DNA from 3 places in the Streptomyces sp. NPDC051578 genome. Region 2 is predicted to be linked to each of the others. Evidence: predicted binding sites of a transcription regulator. Region 2 holds the regulator's gene; each other region holds the start of a gene.
The links. The regulator HrcA, encoded in region 2, represses chaperone genes, less so after heat shock. The targets are predictions, from matches to a motif close to TTNGCACTCNGNNNNNCNGAGTGCNAA.
Positions count from the first base shown of each region.

Region 1: a site for HrcA is predicted at 2,700-2,726, ahead of ACIA6C_RS25815 (FmdB family zinc ribbon protein). Genes of this name have one in related genera too.
Region 3: a site for HrcA is predicted at 2,852-2,878, ahead of groL (chaperonin GroEL). Genes of this name have one in related genera too.

Region 1 covers NZ_JBITDH010000007.1:114,374-124,815, reverse strand. Annotated here, with positions in the region: gene ACIA6C_RS25825 (potassium/proton antiporter) at 1-890, shown strand, start outside; gene ACIA6C_RS25820 (MFS transporter) at 1,330-2,628, shown strand; gene ACIA6C_RS25815 (FmdB family zinc ribbon protein) at 2,737-3,042, shown strand; gene ACIA6C_RS25810 (S-methyl-5'-thioadenosine phosphorylase) at 3,155-3,988, shown strand; gene ACIA6C_RS25805 (hypothetical protein) at 4,138-4,716, shown strand; gene mscL (large conductance mechanosensitive channel protein MscL) at 4,864-5,403, shown strand; gene ACIA6C_RS25795 (hypothetical protein) at 5,414-5,671, opposite strand; gene ACIA6C_RS25790 (low temperature requirement protein A) at 5,854-7,008, shown strand; gene ACIA6C_RS25785 (cytochrome P450) at 7,069-8,322, shown strand; gene ACIA6C_RS25780 (DUF5949 family protein) at 8,405-8,899, opposite strand; gene ACIA6C_RS25775 (hypothetical protein) at 8,968-9,582, opposite strand; gene ACIA6C_RS25770 (DUF6299 family protein) at 9,744-10,196, shown strand; gene ACIA6C_RS25765 (hypothetical protein) at 10,316-10,442, opposite strand, start outside.
Region 2 covers NZ_JBITDH010000001.1:688,521-698,962, reverse strand. Annotated here, with positions in the region: gene lepA (translation elongation factor 4) at 1-446, shown strand, start outside; gene ACIA6C_RS03175 (AMP-dependent synthetase/ligase) at 686-2,572, shown strand; gene hemW (radical SAM family heme chaperone HemW) at 2,605-3,837, shown strand; gene ACIA6C_RS03165 (DUF3097 domain-containing protein) at 4,181-4,990, opposite strand; gene ACIA6C_RS03160 (MBL fold metallo-hydrolase) at 5,019-5,744, opposite strand; gene hrcA (heat-inducible transcriptional repressor HrcA) at 5,910-6,926, shown strand; gene dnaJ (molecular chaperone DnaJ) at 6,927-8,066, shown strand; gene ACIA6C_RS03145 (nitronate monooxygenase) at 8,212-9,303, shown strand; gene ACIA6C_RS03140 (16S rRNA (uracil(1498)-N(3))-methyltransferase) at 9,300-10,046, shown strand; gene ACIA6C_RS03135 (histidine triad nucleotide-binding protein) at 10,144-10,442, shown strand, end outside.
Region 3 covers NZ_JBITDH010000001.1:2,300,884-2,311,325, forward strand. Annotated here, with positions in the region: gene ACIA6C_RS10440 (beta-glucanase) at 1-154, opposite strand, end outside; gene ACIA6C_RS10445 (phosphoribosylanthranilate isomerase) at 225-851, opposite strand; gene groL (chaperonin GroEL) at 1,064-2,686, opposite strand; gene ACIA6C_RS10455 (cold-shock protein) at 3,027-3,233, opposite strand; gene ACIA6C_RS10460 (MoaD/ThiS family protein) at 3,642-3,920, opposite strand; gene thrC (threonine synthase) at 3,963-5,258, opposite strand; SAM riboswitch class I at 5,276-5,433, opposite strand; gene ACIA6C_RS10470 (glucosyl-3-phosphoglycerate synthase) at 5,641-6,591, shown strand; gene ACIA6C_RS10475 (trehalose-6-phosphate synthase) at 6,677-8,113, shown strand; gene otsB (trehalose-phosphatase) at 8,390-9,241, opposite strand; gene ACIA6C_RS10485 (DUF3263 domain-containing protein) at 9,275-9,511, opposite strand; gene ACIA6C_RS10490 (extracellular solute-binding protein) at 9,610-10,442, opposite strand, start outside.

The DNA.
Region 1 (10,442 bases), on a different contig from region 2:
TGGGCGCCTACGGCCTGCGGCACGTGGCTCTGCCCGCCTCGGGCCTCTACCCGATCGCCGTGATGGCCATCGCCATCACCGCGTACGCGGCCGGCGCGATGGCGCACGGCTCCGGCTTCCTCGCGGTGTACCTGGCGGCGATGGTCCTCGGGAACGCGAAGCTGCCGCACTGGCCCGCCACCCGGGGGTTCGCGGACGGGCTCGGCTGGATCGCCCAGATCGGCATGTTCGTCCTGCTCGGCCTGCTGGTGACCCCGCACGAGCTGGCGGGGGACTTCTGGCCTGCGGTGATCATCGGACTGGTGCTGACGATGGTGGCGCGGCCGCTGGAGGTCTTCATCAGCCTGCTGCCCTTCCGGATCCCCTGGCCCGAACAGGCCCTGATGTCGTGGGCGGGCCTGCGCGGCGCCGTGCCCGTCATCCTGGCCACCATCCCGATGGTGACCGGGATCGAAGGCAGCGACCGGGTCTTCAACATCGTCTTCGTGCTCGTCGTCGTCTACACGCTGGTCCAGGGCCCGACCCTGCCGTGGCTGGCCCGCAAGCTCAAGCTCGGCGACACGGACGAGGCGGCGGCGGACCTCGGCATCGAGTCGGCGCCGCTGGAGAAGCTGCGCGGGCACCTGCTGTCCTTCGCCATACCGCCGGCGTCACGGATGCACGGCGTGGAGGTCGGCGAGCTGCGGCTCCCGGCAGGGGCGTCGGTGACGCTGGTGGTCCGGGACGGGAAGAGCTTCGTACCGGCGCCGTCGACGGTGCTGCGCCGGCAGGACGAGCTGCTGGTGGTGGCCACGGACCAGGTCCGGGACGCCGCGGAGGCGCGGCTGCGGGCGGTCGCCCGGGGCGGCAAGCTCGCGGGGTGGCTGGGGACGGGCTCGAACGGGTCTTGAGGCGGGGCTGCGAACGGCCGGAAGAGGCGCGGATGGCCTGGGCGACCACCTGCGCGATCGCCTGCGCGGAGCGTTAGAGCAACGTTCTAAATCTGTGATTTCGCGGTTCCGTGGGCCCCTCTGCCCTGTTTTGGGGGCATGCGGAATGCGAACTTCCAGTTAATCGCAGGTGAACCCATTGCTTGTCGTCGGAATCACAGGGCGTAAGCGGCGCTCTGCCTGTACGATAAAGGCACACCAGAACGAACCAACTCTGCCTGACGCAGAGCTGGCGCGACCGCAAAGCGGCCGTGGCCCCCGCAGTGGGCGCCCAGGTATCACTCGGTTCTGCGCAAGAGGACAGCTCTCGGGGCTCCCACATGTACGGGTGCGACTCGCCCACAAGGTGACGCACCGTCCGCAGACGGGGAGTTCTACCAGGCAGCGGAAAGGCAAGGCCGTGACATCCGCGGTCACGACCGAATCGTCCGCCCGCCCCGGCTACGGACAGCTCCTGCGCACTCCGGGCGCCCTCGGCTTCCTGCTCCCGGGCTTCGCCGCCCGCCTGCCGTTCGGCATGCTGACCATCAGCATCCTGCTGCTCGTCCAGCACACCACCGGCTCCTACGCCGACGCCGGCATCGTCTCCGCCGTCACCGGCATCTCCATGGCGCTGTGCGCCCCCCTGATGGGCAACCTGACCGACAAGCACGGCCAGAGCGCCGTCCTGCTGCCGGTCGTGCTCGTCCACGCCGCCGCCGTGAGCGCCCTGGTGGCACTCGCGCTGCTCGGCGCCCCCGTCCTCGCCCTCGCGGCCGCCGCGATCCCGGCCGGCGCCTCGGTGCCGCAGGTCGGCCCGATGGTCCGGGCCCGCTGGGCCGCCAAGCTGGAGGGCTCGCCGCTGCTGCCGACCGCCGCCGCGTTCGAGTCCGTCACCGACGAGTTCACCTTCGTCGTCGGCCCGGTCCTCGCGACCGCGCTGTGCACCGGCCTGCACCCCTCGGCCGGCCTCATCACCGAAGCCACGCTCTCGCTGCTCGGCGGCCTGCTCTTCGCCGCCCAGCGCGCGACCCAGCCCAAGGGGCACGCCCAGGCCGCCACCGGCGGCAAGCGGGCCTCGGCCCTGTCCTTCCCGGGCCTGCGCGTCCTGATCGTCGCCTTCCTCGGGATCGGCGCCGTCTTCGGCGGCATGCAGGTCTCGATGGCCGCGTTCTCCAGCGAGATGGGCAACCCGGGTGCGAACGGCCTGCTGTACGGCGTCTTCGCGGCGGGCAACATGCTCGCCGGAATCGCCTGCGGCGCCATCGCCTGGAAGATCGGCCCGCGCCGCCGGCTGCTGTTCGGCTACATCGGGCTGACCGCCGCCGCGTCGCTGCTGTGGACCGCCGACTCGATGCTGGTGCTGGCCGCCATCGGCCTGCTCGTCGGTCTGTGCATCGCCCCGGCCCTGATCACCGGCTACACGATGATCGAGGCGCTGATCCCGGCGAACGCCCGCACCGAGGCCTTCACCTGGCTGACCGGTGCGGTCGCCTTCGGGCAGGCCGTCGCCGTGATCGTGGCCGGCCGTCTGACGGACGCGCACGGGTCCTCGTACGGGTTCCTCGTGCCGGCGGCCGCCACGGCGCTGGCACTGGTCACGCTGCTGTCCCTGCGGGCGCGGCTCGCGCCGAAGGCGGGCGGCCGGATCGTCAGCTCTTCGCAGACCCCGCAGGCCCGGGATAACCGGGACCGGCAGCGGGACCTCAGCACCGTCTGAGGGTGGTGTCGGTCACCGCGCGGCCGAGATCGGTGGACTGTTCCGCCGGAATACGTCACCATGGAGCGTCGTTAGCACTCATTGAGTGAGAGTGCCAGGAGGAAATTCGTGCCGACCTACCAGTACCAGTGCACCGAGTGCGGTGAGGGCCTTGAGGCCGTGCAGAAGTTCACCGATGACGCACTGACCGTGTGCCCGAACTGCGACGGACGCCTGAAGAAGGTGTTCTCTGCGGTCGGCATCGTCTTCAAGGGCTCCGGTTTCTACCGGAACGACAGCCGTGGTGCGTCGTCGAGCAGCACGCCCGCTTCGAAGCCGGCTTCGTCCACGACGTCGACCGCCGCCGCCCCGGCCGCCGCGTCGTCGTCCTCGTCCTCGTCGACCACGAGCAGCAGCTCCACCTCGGCCGCCTGAGCCGTCCGTTTTTCCGCAAGGCCCCGCCGCCCTCACCTGGGCGGCGGGGCCTTGCGCGTGCCCGGCCGAGGCGCCCGCCGGGGCAGGACGGGAGAGCCCTTAGGGTGACCGTATGGCGAACGCAGAGATCGGTGTCATCGGCGGCTCGGGGTTCTACTCCTTCCTGGAGGACGTCTCCGAAATACAGGTGGAGACCCCGTACGGGCCCCCCAGCGACTCCCTGTACCTGGGCGAGCTGGCCGGCCGGTCGGTGGCGTTCCTGCCGCGGCACGGGCGCAGCCACACCGTCCCTCCGCACAAGATCAACTACCGGGCCAACCTGTGGGCGCTGCGCTCGGTCGGCGTGCGCCAGGTGCTGGGGCCGTGCGCGGTCGGGGGCCTGCGGGCCGAGTACGGGCCGGGCACGCTGCTGGTGCCGGACCAGCTGGTGGACCGTACGAAGTCCCGCGCGCAGACCTTCTTCGACGGGGAGCCGCTGCCGGACGGATCGGTACCCAACGTCGTGCACACCACCTTCGCCGACCCGTACTGCCCGATCGGCCGGGCGGCGGCGATGGGCGCGGCGCGCGGGCGGGGCTGGGAGCCGGTGGACGGCGGCACGATGGTCGTGGTGGAGGGCCCCCGGTTCTCGACGCGCGCGGAGTCGCTCTTCCACGCGGCCATGGGGTGGTCGGTGGTCGGCATGACCGGGCACCCGGAGGCGGTCCTCGCACGGGAGCTGGGCCTGTGCTACACGTCGATGGCCCTGGTGACGGACCTGGACGCGGGCGCCGAGACGGGCGAGGGCGTCTCCCACACGGAGGTGCTGCGGGTGTTCGGCGAGAACGTCGGGCGGCTGCGCGAGGTCCTGTTCGACGCGGTGGCGGCCCTGCCGCCGACGGAGTCCCGGGATTGCCTCTGCACGCACGCGCACGACGGCTGGGACCTGGGCATCGAGCTGCCGTAGCGCACCGCGTTCACCCCGGGGGGTGACGCAGTTGTCCACAACCTGGGGACCGTCCACAGGCGTGAGCGGGATCGGGCGTCGGGGCGGATCGTGAGGGGGGTCCGGACGCCGGGTCCGGACACCGAACTCACAGCCAGGTGGTGTCCAGCATGTCCGCGTTCCCTTACCCCCAGCTCTCCTCTTCCTCCCAGCTCTCCTCTTCCTCCCAGCTCTCCTCTTCCTCCCAGCTCTCCTCTCTCCCCTGCTCTTCTCCTGCGGGCTCCGGCGCGCGCGCCGTACCGCTCTTCCCGCCGCTGCGGGTGGGGCGCGGCGGGGACCGGCTCGGGCGCGCCCTGCGACGCCGGCGGCGGGCCGGGGCGGCCGGGCTGGCCGTGGCCGCGGCCGCGCTGGCGGTCGGCGGGACGCAGGCGCGGGCCTCCCGCGGGGCCGGGCCGCCGCAGGCACCACCACCGCCCGCGGCGGTGCGGATGGTGTCGGCCCCCGTGCGCATCGCGGACGCGGCGACGGTACGGCTGCTGCGGCCCGGGGACCGGGTGGACGTGGTGGCGGCGGAGCGCGCGGGGCCGCCCCGGGTGGTGGCGGCCGCGGCTCGGGTCGCGCGTGTGCCGGAGCCGGAGAAGACGCCGGGCGACGGCGGGGCCCTGGTGGTCCTGTCCGTGCCCCGGGAGACCGCGCGGGCCCTGGTCGGCGCCGGCAGTGTGGCACGGCTGGCGGTGACGTTGTGCTGAATCGGACAGGTGACCCGTCACACCGTCTTGGGGCGGGCTTCGATTGGACAGGCGGGGCCCCGGCTGCCGTAGTTTGCGCAACCGTTGGCTCCGTGTTCCGTAGACGGTTCCGCGAATGGTTCCGCAGATGCGAGATGAGGCTCAGTCGTGAGCAAGAAGAACGAGAGCGTCCTGGCGGGCTTCAAGGCCTTCCTGATGCGCGGCAACGTCGTCGACCTGGCGGTGGCCGTGGTCATCGGCGCCGCGTTCACCAACATCGTGAACTCCGTGGTGAAGGGGATCATCAGTCCGCTGGTGGGCGCCTTCGGCACGAAGAACCTGGACGTCTACTCGTCCTGCCTCAAGGCCCCGTGCGGCGTCGACGCGAAGGGGGACCCCACCGGGGTGAACATCATGTGGGGTTCGGTGCTGAACGCCACGCTGACCTTCCTGATCACCGCGGCGGTCGTCTACTTCCTGATGGTGCTGCCGATGGCGAAGTACCTGGCCAGGATGGAGGAGCGGCGCAAGGCCCGGGAAGGCGTGCAGGAGACCATGGAGATCACCGAGCTGGAGGTCCTCAAGGAGATCCGCGACAACCTGGTCGCCCAGCGGACGGGCTCCGGCCCGGCCGGCGTCCAGGGCGCCCAGGGACCGGGCTACGGCCAGGCACCGGGCTACGGCCAGGGGCGCGACGGCTCCATCTGAGCCCCGGCGCTCAGACGTGGTGCGGGGGCTTCTCGTCGAGGAAGCGGGCCAGGTCGGCCGCGCTGCCGCCGGCGGGGGGCCGCTCGCCCCAGCCGCGGTCCGTGTCGTCCGAGGACTGCTGGTCCAGGGGGTCACCGAAGTCGAGCTTGGGCTTCGGCTTCGGCTTCGGCTTCGCCGCCGCGGTGGGGGCTGCGGCCCCGGGCCCGGTCGTGGGGGAGCCCGACGGGTCAGCGGGGTCCTGGCGGTCGGAGGCGGGGGCGCTGCTCATGCCCCCAGGGTACGGCCGCTCCCGCCCGAGCCACCGGCCGGCCGCCGGCCCCCGCCCCCTTGGCGGCGTGGAACCACCGGCGCGCACCGTCAGACGCGGCGGGCCGGCGCGCGGTACCCCGTTTCGCCGAGGGTCCGCGCGCCTCGGGTGCCGGCCGGCCCACGGCTGCTGTCCTGGGCGCCATGATCTACGTACCTATGACCGCCCGGCGCCCGGACGAGGCGCACCGGACCGCGACGCCGCTGGAGCTGTTCTTCGACCTCTGCTTCGTCGTCGCGGTCGCCCAGGCCGGGGCGCGGCTGGTCCACGCACTGGCCGAGGGGCACATCGGCGCCGGTATCACCGGCTACCTCTTCGTCTTCTTCGGGGTGTTCTGGGCCTGGCTCAACTTCTCCTGGTTCGCCTCCGCCTACGACTGCGACGACATCCCGTACCGGGTGGCGACCCTCGTGCAGATCGCCGGCGTGCTGATCTACGCGGCCGGGGTGCCCCGCGCCTTCGACAGCCAGGACTGGACCGTGGCGGTCCTCGGCTACGTGGTGATGCGCATCGCGCTGACGGCGCAGTGGTTGCGGGCCGCCGCGGGCGAGAGCGGCCCGGCCCGGCGCTCGGCGCTGGTCTACGCCGCCGGCCTGGTGGTGTGCCAGGCGGGTTGGATCGCCCTGCTCGCGGCTCCCGCGGGTGCGCGGCGCTGGCTGTTCCTCGTGCTGGTGGCGGCCGAACTCTCCGTCCCGGTGATCGCCGAGCGGCGTCACCAGACGACCTGGCACCCACACCACATCGTGGAGCGGTACGGCCTGTTCACACTGATCGTCCTCGGCGAGACGGTTTCGGCGAGCACCGTCGCCGTGCAGTCCGCCCTCGACGAGCAGGAGGCGCTGGGCGTGCTGCTGCCGATCGCGGCCGGCGGCCTGCTGATCGTCTTCGCCGCCTGGTGGATCTACTTCGCGGTCCCCGCGCACGAGCGGCTGTCCGACAACCGGCAGGCGATCCCGTGGGGTTACGGGCACTACGTGATCCTCGGTGCGGCGGCCGCCGTCGGAGCCGGGATGGAGGTGGCGGTCGAGCAGGCGGTGGGCAAGGCCCACATCTCACAGCTGGCGGCGAACCTGACGGTCACGGTACCCACCGCCCTGTACCTGGCGGCCGTCTGGTTCCTGCACGCCCGCCACTTCAAGCGCACGAGGGCCCAGCAGCTGCTGCTGCCGCTCTCCGCGCTGGCGATCCTGGCCTGCTCCTGGAGCGGGGAGTACGCGGTGCTGTGGTCCGGCCTGGTCATGGCGGCCTCGGTGGCGGTGGGCGTGACCTTGGCCGAGCGGACGCGTTCTGGTGCGTGAGTACAGACGGTCGGGGGCGGCACGGCGACTGCGCCGACGACGAGGAAGAAGGTGCGGGCCATGACAGTCCCGGCACAGCGGTACGCGGACCGGCCCGGGCAGGAGCTGGCCGATCCGTCCTTCTGGCAACTGCCCCCCGAGGACCGCCTGGCCGCCTTCGCCCGGCTGCGGGCGCTCGACGCCCCGGTGTTCGTGCCCGAGGGCCGGGGCCGCGGCCACTGGGCGCTCGTGCGGCACGCGGACGTGCAGGAGGCGAGCCGGCTGCCGAAGGTGTTCGCGAGCGCGCCCGGGGTCACCACCCCGGAACCGGCCCGCTGGGTGCGGGCGCTGTTCGGGGACTCCATGGTCAATCTGGACGGGCCGGACCACGCGCAGTTGCGGAAGATCGTGCAGCGCGCCTTCACGCCCCGGCTGCTGGCCGCCGCCGAGGCCGACATCCACGCGGTGGCCGCGCGGATCGTGGACGACGTACTGGCGCACCGGCCCGACGAGTTCGTCTCGGCGGTGGCTTCCCGGCTGCCCCTGGAGGTCATCTGCAACATGATGGGCATCCCGGAGCACTATCGGCCGGAGATCGCCGACCGGGTCAACCACGCCTCCGAGAACATCGGGGTCGAGCGCGGCCTGGCGGCGCGGCTGCGGATGCCCGGGCGGGGCCTGCGGGCGCTGGCCCGGATGCAGCGGATGGTCGCGGGCATCGGGCGGGAGCGGCGCAGGAACCCGCAGGACGACCTGATCTCCGCGCTGGTCTGCGCGAACGTGGACGGCCAGGCGCTCGGGGCGCGGCAGCTGGGCGCGTTCTTCTCGCTGCTGATGGTGGCCGGGGTGGAGACCACCCGCAACGCCATCACCCACGGCCTGACCCTGCTCACCGACTTCCCGGGCCAACGGGAGCTGCTGCTCGGCGATTTCGAGACGTACGCCGACGGGGCAGTGGACGAGATGATCCGCCACTCGACGCCGATCATCCAGTTCCGCCGGACGGTGAACGCCGAACACCGGCTGGGCGGCCACCTGTTCCGGCCGGGGGACAAGGTGGTGCTGTACTACGCCTCGGCCAACCGTGACGAGGCGGTGTTCCCCGACCCGGACGCCTTCGACATCACCCGCTCGCCCAACCCGCACCTGGGGTTCGGTGGCGGCGGCCCGCACTTCTGCCTGGGTGCGCATCTGGCCCGGGTGGAGATGAAGGCGCTGTTCCGGGAACTGCTGACCCGGCCGGTGGGGCTGCGCGCGGCGGGCCTGCCCGATCTGGCGGGCTCCAGCTTCGACAACCGGGTCCGCTCGCTCCGGTTCGCCTTCGACCAGCCCTGACCAGGGCCGGTTCGCGAGCGGTCGGCGGGTACCGGCCGCCGGGCGGGCTGGGGGCCCGGCGGCCGGAGAAGGGGGCGCCGGGCTACCGGCGCAGGCTCTGCACCGTGATGACGCAGTGGGCGCTGCCGGTCAGCACGGCCTCGTTGCCCGCGAACGCCTGGAGCACCTCGGGGCTCACCGGCCGGCCCGGGACGGCCTCGGGCCAGGCGGTGGTGGCGAAGAGGAAGTACGCCTGCCCGCTCTCGGTCGCCGCCGTCACCCACTCGTCGGGGGCGGTGCAGGTGGCGTTGAGGCCGGGCAGGGTGAGCGCGACCTGGTTGCCCGCCAGCACGATCTGCACCGCGAAGGTGGAGGGGTTGCGGGTGCCGTCCATGACCACGTCGCCGATGGGCAGCCCGATCTCCTCCAGCAGCCCGCGGGCGGCCGCCTCACCGGCCTCCTTGCCCTTCGGGCCGTCGCCGAGGGTGTAGGCGAGGAGGTAGGGGATGTCGTGGCCTTCGGAAGGGTCGCCGATCCAGGCGAGCACCGAGAGGGTGCCGAGTTCGGACCGGTCGATTTCGGCTTGGGTTGAAGTCATGCGCCGCACCTTAGTGCTCTCTCCTACGGCCCTTTCACGGCCTTTCACCCGCGCGGGCTACGGCACCGCTAGACCGCCCAGAATCCCCCGCCGGAATTCGCCTGGATGTTCGCGTCCTGGTACTGGAGCCGTACGACGCGCACCTTTTCCGGAATTTCGAACACCACCCACCCTTCGGCCCGTTCCCCGACCGCGAGGGAATCGAAGACGAGCGGTTTGCCCGTCGTCAGCTCACCGGTGGGCACCACCGCGTGCCGGCCGCCGGCGCTGTCGTACGCCCACATGCGCCCGAGCGCCCCGTACGAAGCGCCGCCCACGTTGACGAACGACATCGAGGCGGCCACCCAGCGCGTCCCGGCGGCCGGCGCGAAGTTCTTGTCGACGCTGACGGCCGGGTCCACGTACGCGTTCAGCACCACCTGGAGGTGACGGCCCACCTGCCGCCCCCGCACCCGTACGGACTCACCCACATGAGCGTCCTTCGAGGCTCCGGCCGGGCCCTGCGCGCCGGATCCGACCGGATCCTCCCCGGCGCCGGGCGCACCGTCGTCCACCGGGACGCCGGGCGCCGCCGCGGGGGCCGAGACGTCCCCGGCGGGCGCGCTCTGGCAGGCGGTGGCACCGAACAGCAGACAGGGCAGGAGGGCGGCGACGGCGAGGGCGGAAGCGGAGTGGCTGCGCATACGGGATCCCTTCGGGGATCTTCGGGGATGTATTCCGGCCAGTTTCACGCGGCCGGGCGGGAAATTGCACACACCGACACGAGCCGGCGAAGCACATCGGCGCCCGACTGCCAGCACAATGCGTTCCGGCGGAATTCCGCCACCCACATCCACCTGGAGGAATGATGGCCCTGACCGGCCCCCGAATGGCCCTGCCCCTGTTCTCCGCACTGGCCGCCGCAGCGGTATTCGCCACCCCCGCCACCGCCACCTCTTACGAAAATTCGATTTCCGTACGGCCGTACGCCCACATCACACCGGAGGGCACGATCACCCTTTCCGGGACGTACGTCTGCAACGACCCGTCACCCGCGGGGGCGGTCCAGCTGATGACCGTGGTCGTCCAGGACTCCGTCCGCCTCGGCGGCAACGCGGACGAGGAGCCCGTCTGCGACGGCGCGGTGCACGAGTGGGACAGCCACGCCAGGCTCGCCTGGACCCCCGGCCTGCACGCCGGCGAGGCGGCCGTCGAGGCGCGGCTCCAGCGGGTCAACCGGGCCGGCGGCATCATGCCGAAGTCGGTCGACACCCTGGCGGAGGACGTCCACGGCGCCGAGGTGGTCGACCACCGGTGACCGGGACCGCGAGCCCGGCAGGCATAGCGCCGGCCCCTCCGGTAGCCGCCGCTACCGGGCGGGACGGCCGCGGCCGGGTCTCCCGCGAGAACCCGCGCGCAGCGGCGGGTGGCGGGCCGTCAGCGGCAGTGGGGTGCGACGCCGGTCATCGACATGAACGCGACCGTCTGGCAGCCCGGGTCCGCGTGCGGGCGGCCCGTCGTCCAGTCCACGACGGCCGGGACGCCGGCCAGCAGCAGGAGCAGG
Region 2 (10,442 bases):
TCGACCAGTTGAAGTCCAAGACGCGCGGTTACGCCTCCCTCGACTACGAGCCCACCGGCGAGCAGTCCTCCAGCCTGGTCAAGGTCGACATCCTGCTGCACGGCGACAAGGTCGACGCCTTCTCCGCCGTCTGCCACAAGGACGCCGCCTACGCCTACGGCGTGCGGCTCGTCGCCAAGCTGCGCGAGCTCATCCCGCGCCAGGCCTTCGAGGTGCCGATCCAGGCGGCCGTCGGCTCGCGCGTCATCGCCCGCGAGACCATCCGCGCCATCCGCAAGGACGTCCTCGCGAAGTGCTACGGCGGTGACATCTCCCGTAAGCGGAAGCTGCTGGAGAAGCAGAAGGAAGGCAAGAAGCGGATGAAGATGGTCGGCTCCGTGGAGGTCCCGCAGGAGGCCTTCATCGCCGTCCTCTCCAGCGACGAGTCCGGCGGCAAGAAGAAGTAGCCGACGGACGACCCCCGTCGTGACAAACGGGCCCACATGTGGACGCATGTGGGCCCGTTTCGTTATGAACCGGCCGCTCGCCGCCCCTTACGCGCGGGCCGGGCGGCCTTTAGTCTGATCACTGCTCGATGGTTACTCGCCAGTCACAAACTCGCCAACAGCACGTGCGCAGGTCCCCACCCCGCCAGCCCCAAGCGCCCCACGCCCACGCTGCCGCGTGGACCGGTCCGGAGGATGTCGTGAGCGACACACAGACCTTGATCGAGAACCGCCCGCCCACCGTGGCGGCCCTCTTCCTTGAGCGTGTCGCCGCCACGCCGGACGGGGAGGCCTACCGCTACCCGGTCCCCTCGGCGAACGGCGGGCCCGACGACTGGAAGTCGCTCAGCTGGGGCCAGGCCGCCGACCGGGTGTTCGCCATCGCCGCCGGCCTCCTCGACCTCGGCCTTGGCGCCGAGGACCGGGTGGCGCTCGCCTCCAACACGCGGGTCGAGTGGATCCTCGCCGACCTCGGCGTGATGTGCGCCGGCGCCGCGACCACCACCATCTACCCCAGCACCAACGCGGAGGAGTCGGCGTTCATCCTCGCCGACTCCGAGAGCCGGGTCCTGATCGCCGAGGACGCGAAGCAGCTGGCCAAAGCCCGCGCGCACCGCGCCGACCTGCCCGGCCTCGCCCACGTCGTCGTCCTGGACGCCGGGGACGCGCTGGAAGCGGAAGGGGACCCCGACGGCTGGGTGCTCTCCCTCGACGCCCTGGAGGCGCGCGGCAAGGAGTACCTCGCCAAGCACCCCGAGGCGGTCAAGGAGCGGATCGCGTCCATCGGCGCGGACCAGCTCGCCACGCTGATCTACACCTCCGGCACCACCGGCCGCCCCAAGGGCGTGCGCCTGCCGCACGACAACTGGTCGTACATGGCCAAGGCGACCGTGGCCACCGGCATGATCCACGCGGACGACGTCCAGTACCTGTGGCTGCCGCTGGCCCACGTCTTCGGCAAGGTGCTCACCTCCGGCCAGATCGAGGTCGGGCACGTCACCGCGGTCGACGGCCGCATCGACAAGATCATCGAGAACCTGCCGGTGGTGCAGCCGACCTACATGGCGGCGGTCCCGCGCATCTTCGAGAAGGTCTACAACGGCGCCGCCGGCAAGGCCCGGGCCGCGGGCGGGGCCAAGTACAAGATCTTCAAGTGGGCCGCCGGGGTGGCGCGCGAGTACGCGAAGACCCGCCAGGACAACTACCGGCGCACCGGCAGCATGAAGGTCCCCGCCGGACTCGCCGCCAAGCACAAGATCGCCGACGCGCTCGTCTACTCCAAGCTGCGCGAGGCGTTCGGCGGCAAGCTGCGCGCCGCCGTCTCCGGCTCCGCCGCGCTCGCGCCCGAGATCGGCTACTTCTTCGCGGGCGCCGGCATCCACATCCTGGAGGGCTACGGGCTCACCGAGTCCAGCGCCGCCTCCTTCGTCAACCCCGGCGAGGCCTACCGCACCGGCACCGTCGGCAAGCCGCTCCCCGGCACCGAGGTCCGCATCGCCGACGACGGCGAGATCCTGCTGCGCAGCCCCGGCATCATGCAGGGCTACCACCGGCTGCCCGACAAGACCGCCGAGGTGCTGGAAGCGGACGGCTGGCTGCACACGGGCGACATCGGCGAACTCTCGCCCGACGGCTACCTGCGCATCACCGACCGCAAGAAGGACCTGATCAAGACGTCGGGCGGCAAGTACGTGGCCCCGGCTGAGGTCGAGGGCCAGTTCAAGGCGATCTGCCCGTACGTCTCCAGCATCGTCGTGCACGGCGCGGACCGGAACTTCTGCTCGGCGCTGATCGCGCTCGACGGCCCGGCGATCCTGACCTGGGCGGCGGAGCACGGCCTGGAGGGCAAGACGTACGCCGAGGTCGCGGCCGCGCCCGAGACCAACCGGCTGATCGAGACGTACGTACAGACCCTCAACGAGGGTCTCCAGCGCTGGCAGACGATCAAGCAGTTCCGGCTGCTGCCGCGCGACCTGGACGTCGAGCACGGCGACCTCACGCCCAGCCTGAAGCTGAAGCGGCCGGTCGTCGAGCGCGAGTTCAAGCACCTCATCGACGAGATGTACGCCGGGGCCAACGAGGCGTAAACGACCTTGGGGCAGTGCGGGACAATGGGCACATGCCTTCCGCACTGCCCGACGGTGAACCCATGCCCGAAGACGGCTCGCTGCCGTCGCACGCCCTGGCGGGTGCCGGCGACCGGCCGCTCGGGTTCTACCTGCACGTCCCGTACTGCGCCACGCGCTGCGGCTACTGCGACTTCAACACCTACACGGCGACCGAGCTGCGGGGTACCGGAGGCGTGCTCGCCTCCCGGGAGAACTACGCCGACACCCTGATCGACGAGGTCCGCCTGGCCCGCAAGGTGCTCGGGGACGACCCCAGGGCCGTGCGGACCGTGTTCGTGGGCGGCGGCACGCCGACCCTGCTGCCGGCCGCCGACCTCGTACGGATGCTCGCGGCGATCCGGGACGAGTTCGGTCTGGCACCCGACGCGGAGATCACCACGGAGGCCAACCCGGAGTCCGTGGACCCGGAGTACCTCGCGGAGCTGCGGGCGGGCGGGTTCAACCGGATCTCCTTCGGCATGCAGAGCGCGAAGCAGCACGTCCTCAAGGTGCTGGACCGTACGCACACCCCGGGGCGGCCTGAGGCGTGCGTCGCCGAGGCGCGGGCGGCGGGCTTCGAGCACGTGAACCTGGACCTGATCTACGGCACGCCCGGGGAGACGGACGAGGACTGGCGGGCGTCGCTGTCCGCGGCGCTCGGGGCGGGCCCCGACCACATCAGCGCCTACGCGCTGATCGTGGAGGAAGGCACGCAGCTGGCTCGCCGGATCCGGCGCGGCGAGGTCCCGATGACGGACGACGACGTGCACGCCGACCGGTACCTGATCGCCGACGCGGTGATGGCGGAGGCGGGGTACCACTGGTACGAGGTGTCCAACTGGGCCACCTCGGAGGCCGGGCGGTGCCTGCACAACGAGCTGTACTGGCGCGGCGCGGACTGGTGGGGCGCGGGGCCGGGCGCGCACTCGCACGTGGGCGGGGTGCGGTGGTGGAACGTGAAGCACCCGGGCGCGTACGCGGCCGCCCTGGCGCAGGGGCGGTCGCCCGGGGCGGGGCGGGAGCTGCTGTCGCCGCAGGACCGGCGGGTGGAGCGGATCCTGCTGGAGCTGAGGCTGGTGGACGGCGTGCCGTTGTCGCTGCTCGCGGAGGCGGGGTGGGAGGCGTCCCGGCGGGCCCTGGCGGACGGGCTGCTGGAGCCGGGGCCGTACGAGGCCGGGCGGGCCGTGCTGACGCTGCGCGGGCGGCTCCTGGCCGACGCGGTGGTCCGGGACCTGGTCGACTGACGCGGGGCGGCTGACGCTGGGCGGCGGGGTGCGGGGTCGCCCGGCGGGCTTGCCGGGTGCGGCGCCCTCGCGCTGCGCGGCCCCGGCTGCGCCGGGCTTTCCGGGACTCCGCCCCGGACCCCGCGCTTCAAACGCCGGCGGGGCTGGTTGTGCCCGGCCCGCGCCTCGCGTCGGCGGGGCTGGTTGTGCCCGGCCCGCGCCTCGCGTCGGCGGGGCTGGTTGTGCCCGGCCTGCGCCTCACGTCGGCGGGGCTGGATTGCCCGGCCTGCGCCTCACGTCGGCGGGGCTGGATTGCCCGGCCTGCGCCTCGCGTCGGCGGGGCTGGGTTTGCCCGGCCCGCGCATCAAGCGCCGGCCGGGGCCGTGACGTGGTCGATGAGGTGTTCCACCGCGCCCAGGAGGGTGGGGTCGAGGTCCTTGTAGGACGTGACGCGGGACAGGATGTGCTGCCAGGCCGCGCCCGTGTTCGGGGGCCAGCCGAGCGCGCGGCAGATGCCCGTCTTCCAGTCCTGGCCCGGCGGGATCACCGGCCAGGCCGGGATGCCCAGGGCCGACGGCTTCACCGCCTGCCAGACGTCCACGTACGGGTGGCCCACCACCAGCACGTGCGGGGACGTCACCGACGCCGCGATGCGGGACTCCTTCGTACCCGGCACCAGGTGGTCGACCAGCACGCCCAGGCGGGCGTCCGGCGCCGGGGCGAAGTCCGCCACGATGGCGGGGAGGTCGTCGATGCCCTCCAGGTACTCCACGACCACCCCCTCGATCCGCAGGTCGTCGCCCCAGACCCGCTCCACCAGCTCCGCGTCGTGGCGGCCCTCGACGTAGATCCGCCCCGCCCGCGCCACCCGGGCCCGCGCCCCGGGGACGGCCACCGAGCCCGACGCCGTCCGCGTGGGCACCGCCGCCGCGCGGGCCGGGCGGGTCAGGGTGACCACCGCGCCGTCCAGGAGGAACCCGCGCGGCTCCAGCGGGAACGCGCGGCGCTTGCCGAAGCGGTCCTCCAGGGTCACCGTGCCCGCCTCGCAGCCCACCACCGCGCCGCAGAAGTCGGTGCCCGCCACCTCCACCACCAGGCCGGGGTCGGCCGCCACCTGGGGCACGGCCTTGGCGCGTTTCCACTGCGGGGTCAGATCGGGGGAGTACTCACGCATCCGGCCGACGGTACGCAAGAGCCCGCGCTCACGCGTCCGACACGCCGAACCGGCCCGCCAGTGTGGCGCGTTGCCCACGCACGAAGCCCGCGTCCACCACCGCTCCGTGACCCGGCACGTACAGCGCGTCGTCCCCGCCGAGCGAGAGCAGCCGGTCCAGCGCCGCAGGCCACCGCGCCGGCACCGCGTCCGGGCCCGCCTGGGGTTCGCCCGACTCCTCCACGAGGTCGCCGCAGAAGACGACCTCGCGCTCGCCGGGCACGAAGACCGCCAGGTCGTGCCGGGTGTGCCCCGGCCCGACGTTCGCCAGCAGCACCTGCACCCCGCCCAGCTCCAGCGTCCATTCGCCCGACACCAGGTGCCGGGGCAGCGGTAGCGCCCGTGCCGCTTCGGCGGCCTCCACCGGCTCCAGTCCCTGCCGGACCGCGTCCTGCCGCAGCTCGTCGCGGTCCAGCGCGAGGTGCGTGTCCAGGCCGACCGCGCCGTAGAACTCCGCCTCCGGGAAGGCGGAGCCGCCGAGGACGTGGTCGAAATGTCCGTGCGTGAATGCGATATGGGTCACGTGGCGACCGGTCAGCCGCTCCGCCTCCGCCCGCAGCGCCGTGCCTTCGCGGACGCAGGAGCCGGGGTCGACCAGAAGCACCGACTCATCGCCCACCACCAGCCCCACCGTGCAGTCCCACACCGGCAGTCGGCGCCTTCCGGACCGCCCGGTCAGCCGTTCCCAGCCCGCCTCTTCCCAACGTACGTCCATGCGGGGACGCTACCCTGGCGGGCCGCCCTTGCCCGCGGCGTACTACCCGGCCGTACACTGGCCGGGGGATGTCTGGCACTCGGAAGCGCAGAGTGCCAGCGGCCCGTCCCGGGCCGGCCGAAAAACGACCGCAGCGACGACCCACCGCACTGGAGGTGTGCACGAGTGCTCAGCGAACGCAGGCTCGAAGTATTGCGCGCCATCGTCCAGGACTACGTGGGGACGGAGGAGCCGGTCGGCTCCAAGGCGCTCACCGAGCGCCACCGGCTCGGCGTCTCCCCGGCGACGGTACGCAACGACATGGCCCTGCTGGAGGAAGAGGGCTACATCGCCCAGCCCCACACCAGCGCCGGCCGCATCCCCACCGACAAGGGCTACCGGCTCTTCGTCGACAAGCTGGCGGGGGTCAAACCGCTGTCGACGCCCGAGCGCCGGGCCATCCAGAACTTCCTCGACGGCGCCGTCGACCTCGACGACGTCGTGGGGCGCACCGTACGGCTGCTCGCGCAGCTCACCCGGCAGGTCGCCGTCGTCCAGTACCCGAGCCTGACCCGCTCCACCGTCCGGCACGTGGAGCTGCTCTCCCTGGCGCCCGCGCGCCTGATGCTCGTACTGATCACCGACACCGGGCGGGTCGAGCAGCGGCTCGTCGACTGCCAGACCCCGTTCGCGGAGACCTCGCTCGCCGACTTGCGGGCGCGCCTGAACAGCCGGGTCGTCGGCCGTCGGTTCACCGACGTACCGCCGCTCGTGCAAGACCTCCCGGAGTCCTTCGAGGCCGAGGACCGGGCGACGGTCAAGGCCGTCCTCGCGACCTTGAGGGAGACGCTGGTGGAGGAGGCGGAGGAACGGCTGATGATCGGCGGTACCGCCAACCTCACGCGCTTCGGACATGACTTCCCCCTGACGATCAGGCCGGTGCTGGAAGCGCTGGAGGAGCAGGTCGTGCTCCTCAAGCTGCTGGGCGAGGCCAGTGAGTCGGGGGTCGCCGTGAAGATCGGGCATGAGAATGCCTACGAGGGACTGAACTCCACGTCCGTCGTCTCGGTCGGTTACGGTTCGGGCGGCGAAACAGTCGCCAAACTCGGCGTGGTCGGACCGACCCGCATGGACTACCCCGGAACGATGGGAGCGGTACGCGCAGTGGCACGTTACGTCGGACAGATCCTGGCGGAGTCGTAAGTGGCCACGGACTACTACGCCGTTCTCGGCGTGCGCCGCGACGCATCGCAGGACGAGATCAAGAAGGCTTTCCGTCGCCTGGCGCGTGAACTCCACCCGGATGTGAATCCGGACCCGAAGACGCAGGAGCGCTTCAAGGAGATCAACGCGGCCTACGAGGTCCTCTCGGACCCGCAGAAGAAGCAGGTCTACGACCTCGGCGGCGACCCGCTGTCCTCCTCGGGCGGTGGCGGCGGCGCGGGCGGCTTCGGGGCGGGCGGCTTCGGCAACTTCTCCGACATCATGGACGCCTTCTTCGGCCAGGCCTCGCAGCGCGGACCGCGCTCGCGCACGCGCCGCGGCCAGGACGCCATGATCCGCCTGGACCTGGAGCTGGACGAGGCGGCCTTCGGGACGACCAAGGAGATCCAGGTCGACACGGCCGTCGTCTGCACCACCTGCTCCGGTGAGGGCGCCGCCCCCGGCACCTCCGCGCAGACGTGTGACATGTGCCGCGGCCGCGGCGAGGTCTCGCAGGTCACCCGGTCCTTCCTGGGCCAGGTCATGACCTCGCGGCCCTGCCCGCAGTGCCAGGGCTTCGGCACCGTCGTCCCGACCCCGTGCCCCGAGTGCGCGGGCGACGGCCGGGTGCGCTCCCGCCGCAGCCTCACCGTCAAGATCCCGGCCGGTGTCGAGAACGGCACCCGGATCCAGCTGGCCGGGGAGGGTGAGGTCGGCCCCGGCGGCGGCCCCGCCGGCGACCTGTACGTGGAGATCCACGAGCTGGCGCACCCGACCTTCCAGCGGCGCGGGGACGACCTGCACTGCACGGTCACCATCCCCATGACGGCGGCGGCCCTGGGCACCAAGTGCCCGCTGGAGACGCTGGACGGGCTGGAGGAGATCGACATCCGGCCCGGCACCGGATCCGGTCAGGCCATCCCGCTGCACGGCCGCGGCGTCACGCACCTGCGCGGCGGCGGCCGGGGCGACCTGATCGTCCACGTCGAGGTCACCACCCCGGGCAAGCTGGACGCCCAGCAGGAGGAGCTGCTGCGCCAGCTGGCGAAGCTGCGTGGCGAGGAGCGGCCGATGGGCCAGTTCGCGCCGGGCCAGCAGGGTCTGTTCAGCCGCCTCAAGGACGCGTTCAACGGCCGCTGACCGGCCCGCCGCACCGCGTACGAGCCCGGCCCGGGGAACACCCCGGCCGGGCTCGCGGCCTTCCCGGGCCCGCGCCGGGAAGCGGACTATGCCAGGCGAATGCGGTGATTCGGCCCGGTGCGCCGGACGTGGCACGATGCAGGGCATGTCCACCGCGCCGAACGGTCTCTCCCCCTACCCGATCGTGCAGGCCCCCATGGCGGGCGGTGCCTCCTGTCCGCCGCTCGCCGCCGCCGTGTGCGAGGCGGGCGGGCTCGGTTTCCTGGCCGGCGGCTACAAGACCGCCGACGGGATGTACCAGGAGATCAAGCGGCTGCGCGCGCTCACCCGGCGCCCCTTCGGCGTCAACCTGCTCATGCCGCAGACCGGCTACGTCGACCCGGCGGCCGTCGAGACGTACCGGGGGCAGCTGGCCGGCGAGGCGACCTGGTACGAGGTGTCCCTGGCGGCGGACGACATCGTCGGCAGCTGCGACGACGGCTACGACGCCAAACTCGCCATCCTGCTCGAAGACCCCGTCCCGGTGGTGTCCTTCACCTTCGGCTGCCCCCCGGCCGCGGTCCTCACCCGGCTGCGGGAGGCGGGGACGTACACCGTCGTCACCGTGACCGGCGTCGAGGAGGCCCGCACCGCCGAGGCCGCGGGCGCCGACGCGGTCTGCGTCCAGGGCGTCGAAGCGGGCGGCCACCAGGGCACCCACCGTGACGACCCGGAGGTCGACGGCACGGCGGGCGTAGGCCTGCTGGTCCTCGTCGCGGCGGTACGGGAAGCGGTGGCCCTGCCGATCGTCGCGGCGGGCGGGGTGATGCGCGGCGCGCAGATCGCGGCGCTGCTCGCGGCGGGCGCCGCGGCCGTCCAGCTCGGCACGGCCTTCCTGCCCTGCCCGGAGTCCGGCGCCGACCCCCTGCACAAGAGGGCGCTGACCAACCCGCTGTTCCCGCACACGGAACTCACCCGGGCCTTCTCCGGCAGGCCCGCCCGGGGTCTGGTCAACCGCTTCATGCGCGAGCACGGCCCGTACGCCCCGGCGGCCTACCCGCAGGTCCACCACCTGACCTCGGGACTGCGCAAGGCGGCGGCCGCCGCCGGGGATCCGCAGGGCATGGCGCTGTGGGCGGGGCAGGGCCACCGGCTGGCGCGGCCGCTGCCGGCGGGGGAACTGGTGGAGGTGCTGGCGGCGGAACTCGTCGAGGCACAGAGTGCGTTGAAGGTCATGCAGATGAGGAGAGCGTCATGACGGCCCCGGTGTTCGTGGTCGACAAGGTCCCCGCGGGGCCGGAGTTCGTGCTGGACGGCCCGGAGGGCCGTCACGCGGTCTCCGTGAAAAGGCTGAACCCCGGTGAGGACGTGGTCCTCACCGACGGGCGCGGCCACTGGTCGGAGGGCGTCGTCAAGGCCACCGAGGGCAAGGACCGCCTCGTCGTCATGGACCTGGAGTCCGTCCAGGAGGAGCCCGAACCGGCCGTCCGGATCACCGTCGTGCAGGCCCTGCCCAAGGGCGACCGCGGCGAGCTCGCCGTCGAGACCATGACGGAGACCGGCGTGGACGCCATCGTCCCCTGGCAGGCCTCGCGCTGCATCACCCAGTGGCGCGGCGAACGGGGCGCCAAATCCCTGGCCAAGTGGCGCGCCACCGCCCGGGAGGCGGGCAAGCAGTCCCGCCGGGTGCGGTTCCCGGAGGTCGCGGAAGCCCTGTCCACGAAGCAGGTGGCGGCGCTGCTCGCCGAAGCCGACCTGGCCGTGGTCCTGCACGAGGACCGCGACACCCCTTCGGGCGCGCTGGCCACGGCCGAGCTGCCCACCGAGGGCTCCATCGTCCTGGTGGTCGGCCCCGAGGGCGGGGTCTCGCCGGAGGAACTCGCCGCCTTCGCGGCGGCCGGGGCCCACCCGTACCGCCTGGGCGCCTCGGTGCTGCGCACCTCCACCGCCGGTACGGCCGCGACGGCGGTCCTGCTGGCCCGCACGGGCCGCTGGTCCTGAGGCCGCCCGCCCGGAGGCGGTCGAGCAGGTCATGAGCCGGGGGATCACGACGCCGGTTACGATGCCCCGACCGATCAACGTCACGAGAGGCGCAGCAATGGCCGGGGAACCGCAGGCGGACTGCCTGTTCTGCAAGATCGTGGAGGGGAAGATCCCGGCGACGATCGTCCGCGAGTCCGAGACGACCGTCGCCTTCCGGGACATAAACCCGCAGGCGCCCACGCACGTCCTCGTGATCCCCAAGGCGCACTACCCCGACGCCGCCTCGCTCGCCGCCGCCGAGCCGGAGACCGCCGCCGACGTGCTCCGTGAGGCCGGGCAGATCGCCGCCGACGAGAAGGTCGCCGACCACGGCTACCGGATCGTGTTCAACACCGGCGCCGGGGCGGGCCAGAC
Region 3 (10,442 bases), 1.6 Mb from region 2:
CCCAGGAACGGCCGGCCACCCATTGGGTGGGGGAGGCGAAGTCGGCGGTGAAGACGGGGGCGCGGCGGGGCCCGGGAACCGCCGCTCCGCCACCGCCTCCCGGGGCGAGGCGGGAGGTCAGGCGTCCCAGCCAGCCGAGCAGATCCGTGGTCATGCAGAGTGTCTGCCCGCAGGCGGAGCGAGCCATGCCGGATTCATCGCCCAGCGTAGCCGGGCGGTTGCGTTCAGCGACTGCGGTCGCGCGCTGCCGCCAGGAACGCGCGGATGAGCTCCGGTGACTTCACCCCGCGCTCCCGCTCGACGCCGCTGGAGACGTCCACGCCCCAGGCGCCGGTGGCCTCCAGCGCCGCCCGGACGTTGGCGGGGTCGAGGCCCCCGGCCAGCAGCCAGCGGCCGCGGGGCGCGGTGAACTCCTCGGAGCCCCAGTTCCACGGCTTGCCGGAGCCGGGGTCGGGGGCGTCGAGCAGCAGCAGGTCCTCGCCGTACTCCCCGGCGGCGGCGACGGCGGTGGCGGTGGCGCGGATCAGCGTCCGCCCCTGCGCGCGCAGTTCCTCGTAGTACTCGGGGCCCTCGTCGCCGTGGAGCTGTACGGAGCGCACCCCGCTCTCCTGCGTCAGCCGCCGCACCTCCTCCACGGACTGCCCGCGGAACACCCCGACGGTGAGCACCCCCGCCGGCACTCGCCCGACGAGGCCCCGCACGGTGGCGGCGTCGACGGTCCGGGGACTTCCCGCGGCGAAGACGAACCCCACGGCATCCGCCCCGGCCTCCACGGCCGCCTCGACGTCCCGCCCGGTCCGCAGCCCGCAGATCTTCACGAAGGGCCCGCCGGCTCCGCTGCTCTCGCTCATACCCCGAGTCAACCAGACCGGCCCGCAGGATGCGGTCGCGTCCCGAGTGCCGGGCAAGGACGTACGCGGCGGGGGCGCGGACGACGAGGGCGCGGGCGGACGAGGGCGCGGGCGCGGGCGCGGCCGGGAACGCCCGAGGGCGGCACCCCCGGTGGGGGGTGCCGCCCTCGGAACGTGGAGCGTGGTGCGGACTGCCGATCAGCCGGGGCCGATCAGAAGTCCATGTCGCCGCCCGGCATGCCGCCCGGCGCGCCGGCGCCGGCCTTCTCGGGCTTGTCGGCGATGACGGCCTCGGTGGTCAGGAACAGCGCGGCGATGGACGCGGCGTTCTGCAGCGCGGAGCGCGTGACCTTCGCCGGGTCGATGATGCCCTCGGCGATCATGTCGACGTACTCGCCGGTCGCGGCGTTCAGACCGTGGCCGATCGGGAGGTTGCGCACCTTCTCGACGACGACGCCGCCTTCGAGACCACCGTTGACGGCGATCTGCTTGAGCGGGGCCTCCAGCGCGAGCTTCACGGCGTTGGCGCCGGTCGCCTCGTCACCGGTGAGCTCCAGCTTCTCGAAGACCGAGGAGGCCTGGAGCAGGGCCACGCCACCACCGGCGACGATGCCCTCTTCGACGGCCGCCTTCGCGTTGCGGACGGCGTCCTCGATGCGGTGCTTGCGCTCCTTGAGCTCGACCTCGGTCGCGGCACCGGCCTTGATGACGGCCACGCCGCCGGCCAGCTTCGCGAGGCGCTCCTGGAGCTTCTCGCGGTCGTAGTCCGAGTCGGAGTTCTCGATCTCGGCGCGGATCTGGTTGACGCGGCCCTGGACCTGGTCGCTGTCACCGGCGCCGTCGACGATGGTCGTCTCGTCCTTGGTGATGACGACCTTGCGGGCGCGGCCGAGCAGGTCGAGACCGGCGTTCTCCAGCTTGAGGCCGACCTCCTCGGAGATGACGGTGCCGCCCGTGAGGATGGCGATGTCACCGAGCATGGCCTTGCGGCGGTCGCCGAAGCCCGGGGCCTTGACGGCGACGGACTTGAAGGTGCCGCGGATCTTGTTGACGACCAGGGTCGACAGGGCCTCGCCCTCGACGTCCTCGGCGATGATCAGCAGCGGCTTGCCGGACTGCATGACCTTCTCCAGGAGCGGCAGCAGGTCCTTGACCGAGCCGATCTTGGAGTTGACGATCAGGATGTACGGGTCGTCGAGCGACGCCTCCATACGCTCCATGTCGGTGGCGAAGTACGCCGAGATGTAGCCCTTGTCGAAGCGCATGCCCTCGGTGAGCTCGAGCTCCAGACCGAAGGTCTGGGACTCCTCGACGGTGATGACGCCTTCCTTGCCGACCTTGTCCATGGCCTCGGCGATGAGCTCGCCGATCTGGGTGTCGGCGGCGGAGATGGAGGCCGTCGAAGCGATCTGCTCCTTGGTCTCGACATCCTTGGCCTGCGCGAGCAGGGCGGCGGAGACGGCCTCGACGGCCTTCTCGATACCACGCTTGAGGGCCATCGGGTTGGCGCCGGCGGCCACGTTGCGCAGGCCCTCGCGGACGAGCGCCTGGGCCAGCACGGTGGCGGTGGTCGTACCGTCGCCCGCGACGTCGTCCGTCTTCTTGGCGACTTCCTTGACCAGCTCGGCGCCGATCTTCTCGTACGGGTCCTCGAGCTCGATCTCCTTGGCGATGGACACACCATCGTTGGTGATCGTGGGGGCGCCCCACTTCTTCTCAAGGACGACGTTGCGACCCTTGGGGCCAAGGGTGACCTTGACGGCGTCGGCGAGCTGGTTCATGCCACGCTCGAGACCGCGCCGGGCCTCCTCGTTGAACGAAATGATCTTGGCCATCTGAAGTGGTCCTCCAGGACTGGGGTGGATTGCTCCTGGACCGCGTCCGCGCCCGCGACGGACGGCCTGCGAGCCCGGCGGTTCCTTCCCGCCGGACCCTCGGGCCTCACCGACCCGGTCCTCGTTTCAGTAGCACTCTCACCTGGAGAGTGCTAACGCCAATGATTAGCACTCGACCCCGTCGAGTGCAAGCGGCTTCGGCAACGCCGGGCCAAGACCCGGCCGGGGACGCACGAGGGGCCCACATCCCCTGTCCGGGATGTGGGCCCCTCGTGCGCCTGACGCCTCAAGGACGCAGGGCGTCTGAAGACCTGTTGCGTCGGTGGTCGATCGCGCCGGGTCAGCCGAGTGCGAGCTTGACCATGTCCGCCTGAGGACCCTTCTGGCCCTGCGAGATCTCGAACTCGACCCGCTGACCCTCTTCAAGGGTGCGGTACCCGTCCATCTGGATGGCGCTGTAGTGGACGAACACATCCGCACCACCGTCGACCGCGATGAAGCCGTAGCCCTTCTCCGCGTTGAACCACTTGACGGTGCCCTGAGCCATGCCTAACTCCCCTATTACTGGCCCTTGCGCAGGACCGCACTTCGCGGACCCGGGTCAGAACTTGCGCCGGAACGCCTCGACCGCGGCTGAATGTATCCGCACCGGTGCTGTCTGCAACAGGTCATTCCGACGAGAATTCTGGACAAGAAGGAATACGGAAATCACGTGAAAAGTAGGCATATTCCCGGGCAACTCGGGCCCGACATCCGTCACCAAAGGCCCATACCAGACGCGCATGTTGACTCAATGTCAACCCTCCGGCGGCCCGCTCATATGCGGCGGGCAAGAACAGCGGAGGGGACTTCCCCAACTCTACCGCGCCCAACCAAGCAGAATTACCCCCTCCACTTTTAGCGGAGGGGGTAATTCAGGTGTGACTACACGTGACTGCGACCGGGGAACCGGGCGTCAGCAGCCGCCGGCCACGGCGGGGATGATCGAGACTCCGGCGCCGGCCGGCGTCGGCGTCTGCAGGCCGCCCTCGAAGCGCACGTCGTCGTCGTTGACGTAGACGTTCACGAAGCGGCGCAGCTTGCCCTGGTCGTCCAGGACACGGGCCGCGATGCCCGGGTGGTCCTTCTCCAGGGACTCGATGACCTCGGAGAGGGTCGCGCCCTCGGCGGGCACCTCGGCCTGTCCGCCGGTGTAGGTGCGCAGGATGGTGGGGATGCGGACGTTGACGCTCATGGCGCTGCTGCCTTTCCGGAAGCGGTGGGGGTGGGTCGTGCCTCAGGCCAGGCCGGCGGCGCGGAACGCGTCCAGGCTGGGGCGGATGGTGGCGGTCTGGCCGCTGTCCGAGGCCACCGCCTCCAGGGTCTTGAGGCCGTCACCGGTGTTGAGGACGACCGTGGTCAGGGAGGGGTCGAGCTGCCCGTTCTCGATGAGCTTCTTCGTCACGCCCACGGTCACACCGCCCGCGGTCTCGGCGAAGATGCCCTCGGCCCGCGCGAGGATCTTGATGGCCTCGACGACCTGCTCGTCGTTGACGTCCTCGACGTAACCGCCGGTGCGGCGGGCGATGTCCAGGACGTACGGGCCGTCGGCCGGGTTGCCGATCGCCAGGGACTTGGCGATGGTGTTCGGCTTCTGCGGGCGCACCACCTCGTGACCGGCCTTGAAGGCCGTCGACACGGGCGAGCAGCCCTCGGCCTGCGCGCCGAAGATCTTGTACGGCTTGTCCTCGACCAGTCCGAGCCTGATCAGCTCCTGGAGGCCCTTGTCGATCTTCGTCAGCTGCGAGCCCGACGCGATCGGGATCACGATCTGGTCGGGCAGCTGCCAGCCGAGCTGCTCGCAGATCTCGTAGGCCAGCGTCTTGGAACCCTCGCCGTAGTACGGGCGCAGGTTGACGTTGACGAAGCCCCAGCCCTCGCCCAGCGGGTCGCCGATGAGCTCGGAGCAGAAGCGGTTGACGTCGTCGTAGTTGCCCTCGATACCGACGAGGTCGCCGCCGTAGACACCGGCCATGACGACCTTGCCCTGCTCCAGGTCGTGCGGGATGAACACGCAGGAACGGAAGCCGGCCCGGGCGGCCGCGGCGCCGACGGCGCCGGCCAGGTTGCCGGTGGAGGAGCAGGAGAGCGTGGTGTAGCCGAACGCGCGGGCGGCCTCCACGGCGATGGCGACGACGCGGTCCTTGAAGGAGTGCGTCGGGTTGCCGGAGTCGTCCTTGACGTAGAGCTTGCCGGTGACGCCGAGCTCCTTGGCCAGGTTGGCCGCGTCCACGAGCTTGGTGAAGCCCGGGTTCAGGCTGGGCTTGGAGGCCACGTCCGCCGGGACGGGCAGCAGCGGCGCGTAGCGCCAGATGTTGTCGGGGCCCGCCTCGATCGCGGCGCGCAGCGCCTCCGGGTCACCGGTCGGCAGGTCGTATGCGACTTCGAGCGGTCCGAAACACTCGGCGCAGGCGAAGATCGGGCCGAGCTCGAAGCGGGTTCCGCATTCGCGGCAGGACAGTCCGGTGGCGGGTCCGAGATCGACGGAGGTGCCGGTGGAAGCGGCAGAGGTGGCGACAGATGGTGCAGCCATGATGGCGAGGCCCTTTCTCCTCATCTTCCCCATGGCGCACTTCGCCATGAGACGGAATTGGCACCTTCCCTAGCCGGGGACCTCGCTGACGTCGCTGTATGCGCGATCGCGAGAACCGACTGGAGGGTTGCCGGGGCTTCAACGGGCCGTGTCCCTCTGCCCCTCTGGATGAGCGGTATGGCACCGGAGCGCGCTCTGCGGCGCGTCCGGGCGTTTGTACGCGAGGACCCCGGCATGCCGTGGCCCTTCGCGTTGTTCAAGACTGTAACCGAAGGCCCGGGTGGTTGAGACAGCCGTCCGAACGGCGAGATGGATCGTATTTCGCCCGAAACCGCCCGCCGCCCCGTTCGCCCCGAACCCATCGATCCCGGGAGTGCCCGAAGTGCTGGAAGAGGTGGAGCGCTGGCTGGCCGACCGCTCCTGGTCAGCCGACGACCGTCCGCTCGGCCGGCTGCTGGAGCGCAAGCGCGCGTCGGGAGCCACCATCAGCGTGGTGCTGCCCGCGCTCGACGAGGAGGCCACGGTCGGCGCGATCGTCGAGGTGATCCGCCGCGACCTGATCGAGGGGCTGCCGTTCCCCCTGGTGGACGAGCTGGTCGTGGTCGACTCCGGGTCGAGCGACCGTACGGCGGAGGTCGCCGCGAAGGCCGGCGCGCGCGTGGTGCACCGCGATGCGATCCTGCCGCGGCTCCCGGCGGTGCCCGGCAAGGGCGAGGTGCTGTGGCGCTCGCTGCTCGCCACCACCGGCGACATCGTCTGCTTCGTGGACGCCGACCTGCGGGACTTCTCCTCCGCGTTCGTCTCCGGCATGGTCGGCCCGCTGCTGACCGAACCCGACGTGCAGTTCGTCAAGGCCATGTACGACCGGCCGCTGGGCGACGCGCCGGGGCAGGGCGGCCGCGTCACGGAACTGGTGGCCCGGCCCCTGCTGAACCTGCACTGGCCGCAGCTGGCCGGGTTCGTCCAGCCGCTGGGCGGCGAGTACGCCGTACGGCGCTCGCTGCTGGAACGTCTCCCCTTCCCCGTCGGCTACGGCGTGGAGCTGGGCCTGCTGGTGGACGCGCTGCACACGGTCGGGCTGGACGCGCTGGCCCAGGTGGACGTCGGCGTACGGCTGCACCGCCACCAGGACGGGCAGGCGCTCGGCCGGATGGCCGCGGCGATCTACCGCACCGCGCAGCTGCGGCTCTCGCGCGGCCACCTCATACGCCCGGCGCTGACCCAGTTCGAACGGGGCCCGCAGGGCTTCGTGGCGCGGACGTACGCCGTGGACACCGAGGAGCGGCCGCCGATGCTGGAGATCGAGGAGTACGCGGTGCGCCGCGTGGCGTGATGTGACGAGACGAGTGACATGACGTGACGTGTGGCGTGGCGCGGCGGCGGGTTTGAGGCGCGTGCGACGGGGTTAGGTTCGCGGCATGGCTTCCCAGGTACTCGTCGCCGCGAACCGCGGCCCCCTCTCGTACGCCCACGCCCCCGACGGCACCCTCAGCGCCCGGCGCGGCGGGGGCGGTCTGGTCTCCGGACTCTCCGCGGCGCTCGCGGAGCAGCCCGACGCGGTCTGGATCTGCGCGGCGCTGTCGGAGGGCGACCGGGAAGCGGTGCGGCGGGGCGTCTCCGAGCCCGGCGTCCGGATGCTGGACATCGATCCCGCCGTGTACGACGCCGCCTACAACGGCATCGCGAACTCGGTGCTCTGGTTCACCCACCACCACCTGTACGACATCCCGCGCGAGCCCGTCTTCGACGCGGAGTTCCGGCGCCGCTGGGACGCGTACGTCCTGTACAACCGGGCCTTCGCGGACGCGCTGGCGGCGGAGGCGGGCGAGGGCGCGGCGGTGCTGGTGCAGGACTACCAGCTGGCGCTGGTGCCGGGGATGCTGCGCGGGCTGCGCCCCGACCTGCGGATCGCGCACTTCACGCACACGCCGTGGGCCTCGTACGACGTCCTGCGGATGCTGCCGCGCTACGTGGTGGAGGAGCTGACCTGGGGGATGCTCGGGGCGGACCTGCTGGGCTTCCACACCGGGGAATGGGCGCGGGCGTTCTTGTCGGCGATGCCGTTCGACGGCGCGGAGGGCAGCGCGGAGGAGGTCCGCGAGGGGATCGTGGAACACCGGCGGGAGTCGGTGTGGCCGAGGCGCACGACCGAGGTACGGTCCTTCCCGCTGGGCGTGGACGCCGACGACCTGCGGGCGCTGGCGCACCGGCCGGAGGTCGACGACAAGCTGGCGGGGCTGCGGGCGGAGGCCGGCGACCGCAAGACGATCGTCCGGGTGGACCGGACGGAGCTGTCCAAGAACATCCTGCGGGGCCTGCTGGCGTACCGGGAGCTGCTGACGACGCACCCGGAGTGGCGGAAGCGGGTGGTGCACATGGCGTCGGCGTACCCCTCACGGCAGGACCTGGCGGTCTACCGGGAGTACACGGCGGCGGTCCGGGACCTGGCGGCGGAGATCAACGCGGAGCTGGGCACGGCGGACTGGCAGCCGGTGCTCGTCTCGGTGGAGGACGACTTCGCGCGCTCGCTGGCGGCGTACCGGATGGCGGACGTGGCGCTGGTGAACCCGGTCCGGGACGGGATGAACCTGGTGGCGAAGGAGATCCCGGTGGTGTCGGAGGCGGGCTGCGCGCTGGTGCTGTCGACGGGGGCGGGGGCGTACGAGGAGCTCCGCTCGGACGCGCTGACGGTGAACCCGTACGACGTGTCGGAGACGGCGGCGGCGTTGCACGCGGCGCTGGCGATGCCGGACGCGGAGCGGGCGGAGCGCACGAAGCGCCTCGCGGCCGCCGCCACCGCCCTCCCCCCGACGGCCTGGTTCACGGCCCAACTCTCCGCCCTCCAGTCCCCCTGACCCCTCCACCCCCAGCCCCGCCGGCGCGTGAGGCGTCACCCGGCCAGAGCCGGTCTACCAGCCCCGCCGGCGTTTGAGGCGCGGGTCCGGGTGGAGCCCGGGGAACGGTGGAAGGGCGGGTAGGGGACGGCTCCGCGCAGCGGCAACCCGGGCTGCGCCCGGGCCCGCGGGGCTCCGCCCCGCACCCCGCGCCTCAAACGCCGGCGAGGCTGGACTGGCGGGGGCCGGCCGCAACCGCGCCACGACCGGCGGGGCGGAAACGGCGGGGCCGAGAGGTCAGGGGCGGAGCCGCGCGGCGAGGGCGGCGAGGAAGCCGGCGACCTCGGCCGGCCCCGGGAGGACCAGGTCGGCCCGGGAGGCCAGCTCCGGGACCTCAGAGGAGCTGCAGACCAGCAGCCCCGGCACCCCCTCCGCCCGCCGCTTCTCGACGGCGGCGTACGCGGCGAGGTCCCCCAGGTCGTCCCCCGCGTACAGCACCGCCTCCGCGCCGACCTCCTCCAGGTACTCCGTCAGCGCGACGCCCTTGTCCATCCCCGGCGGCCGCAACTCCAGCACCGCCCGCCCCGGCTCCACCATCAGCCCGTGCCGCGCCGCCAGCTCCGCCAGCGGCCCCCGCAGCGCCTCGAACGCCGCCTCCGGATCCTCCGCCCGCCGGGTGTGGACGGCCAGCGCCCGGCCCTTCTCCTCGATCCAGGTCCCCCGCCACGCCCCGATCGACTCCAGGAACCCCGGCAGCTCGGCCCGTACGGCCGCCACCCCCGGGTGCTCGGCGGGCGCGTGGACGAGCCCGCTCACGGCGTCCCACCGCTCGGCCCCGTAGTGCCCGAGGACGACGAGGTGTTCCAGCCCGGGCACCCCCGCGAACCCGCCGTGCCGCACGGCGACCCCGGCCGGCCGGCCGGTGACGACGGCCACGGCCAGCACCTCCGGCGCGAGCGCGGACAGCGCCGGTACGGCGTCCGCGTGGGCGCGCGCCTGGTCGGGGTCGGGAACGATCTCGGCGAGGGTGCCGTCGAAGTCGAGGGCTACGACGGATCGGCGCGGCGTCCGGAGGAGGGCTTCGAGCCCCTCGCGTCCGGCGGCGGTGGCGGGCACGGGCATCGGCGTATCGTGCGCATGGCTCCCCATAGGGACGACCCTAACGGTCCAGTCGTACGACTGCTATCGCCGGGCCCGCTGCGCCGCGCGGATCCGCCGGAGACGGTTGACGGTGCCCGGGGCGTGCTCCAGGGCCCGCGGATCGTCCATCAGGGCGTTGAGCAGCTGGTAGTACCGGACCGGGGTCATCCCCAGCCCTTCCCGGATGGCCCGTTCCTTGGCTCCGGGCCCGGACCAGGTTCGTCCCTCGTACGCGAGCACGGCGGCCTCGGCGGCCGTCAATCGCCCGTCGTCCGTCATACGGCCAGATTAACGCCGCCCACCGACACGCCCCCGGCCGGGCCGAGCACCCCACCAGGCCCCCACCGGCCCCCCGACCGGCCCCCGCAGGCCCCGCCTCAGCGGTCGCCGTCCGCCTTGCGCGCCGACTCCGCGATGTCGCCGAGCACCTTGTCCGGCCGGCCGCCCGGCTGCACCACCTTGCCGATGTTCTGCTTGACGCCCTCGCTCACCCCGGCCCACGACTTCTTGCCCACGGGGTACAGCCGCGCCGTCGGCAGCGCCGTCAGGAAGGTCTTGAGCTGCGGCGCGGAGCCCCCGGTGGCGGCCTCCATGGCCCGGTAGCCGGTGGTGGTCACGGGCAGCAGGTCGTACTTGCTCGTGAAGGCCGTCACGTTCTTCGCCTCGTACAGGTAGTCGAGGAACTTGCCCGTCTCCGCCTTGTGGCCGTTCTTGAAGGCCATGACCCAGTCGGCGACGCCCATCGTCGGGTGGTCGGTGCCGTCGGCCGTCGGCATCGGCACCATCCCGAACTTGATCCCCTTGCCGCCGGCCTGCTTGAGCAGGGTCGGGTGCCCGTTGAGCATGCCGACCTCGCCGCGCGCGAAGGCGTCGAAGGCGGCCTGCCGGTCGAGCTTGCCCGGCTCGACGGGGCCGGTCAGCCCCTGGCCGACCATCTTGTCGCGCAGGAACTCGAAGGTCTTGATGTTGTCCGCGGAGTCGATGTCGTAGCTGTCCTCGTTGTCGGTGTAGCCGCCACCGCCCGCCAGCATCCACATCATCGTCTCGGCCTGCGCCTCTTCCCGGCCGAGCGGCAGCGCGAAGGGGGTCTGGACACCGGCGGCCTTGAGCTTCTTGGCGGCCGCTTCCAGGTCCGCCCAGCTCTTGGGCTGCCAGCCGCCCTTGGCGTCCTTGGGTATGACACCGGCGTCACCGAGCAGCTTCTCGTTGT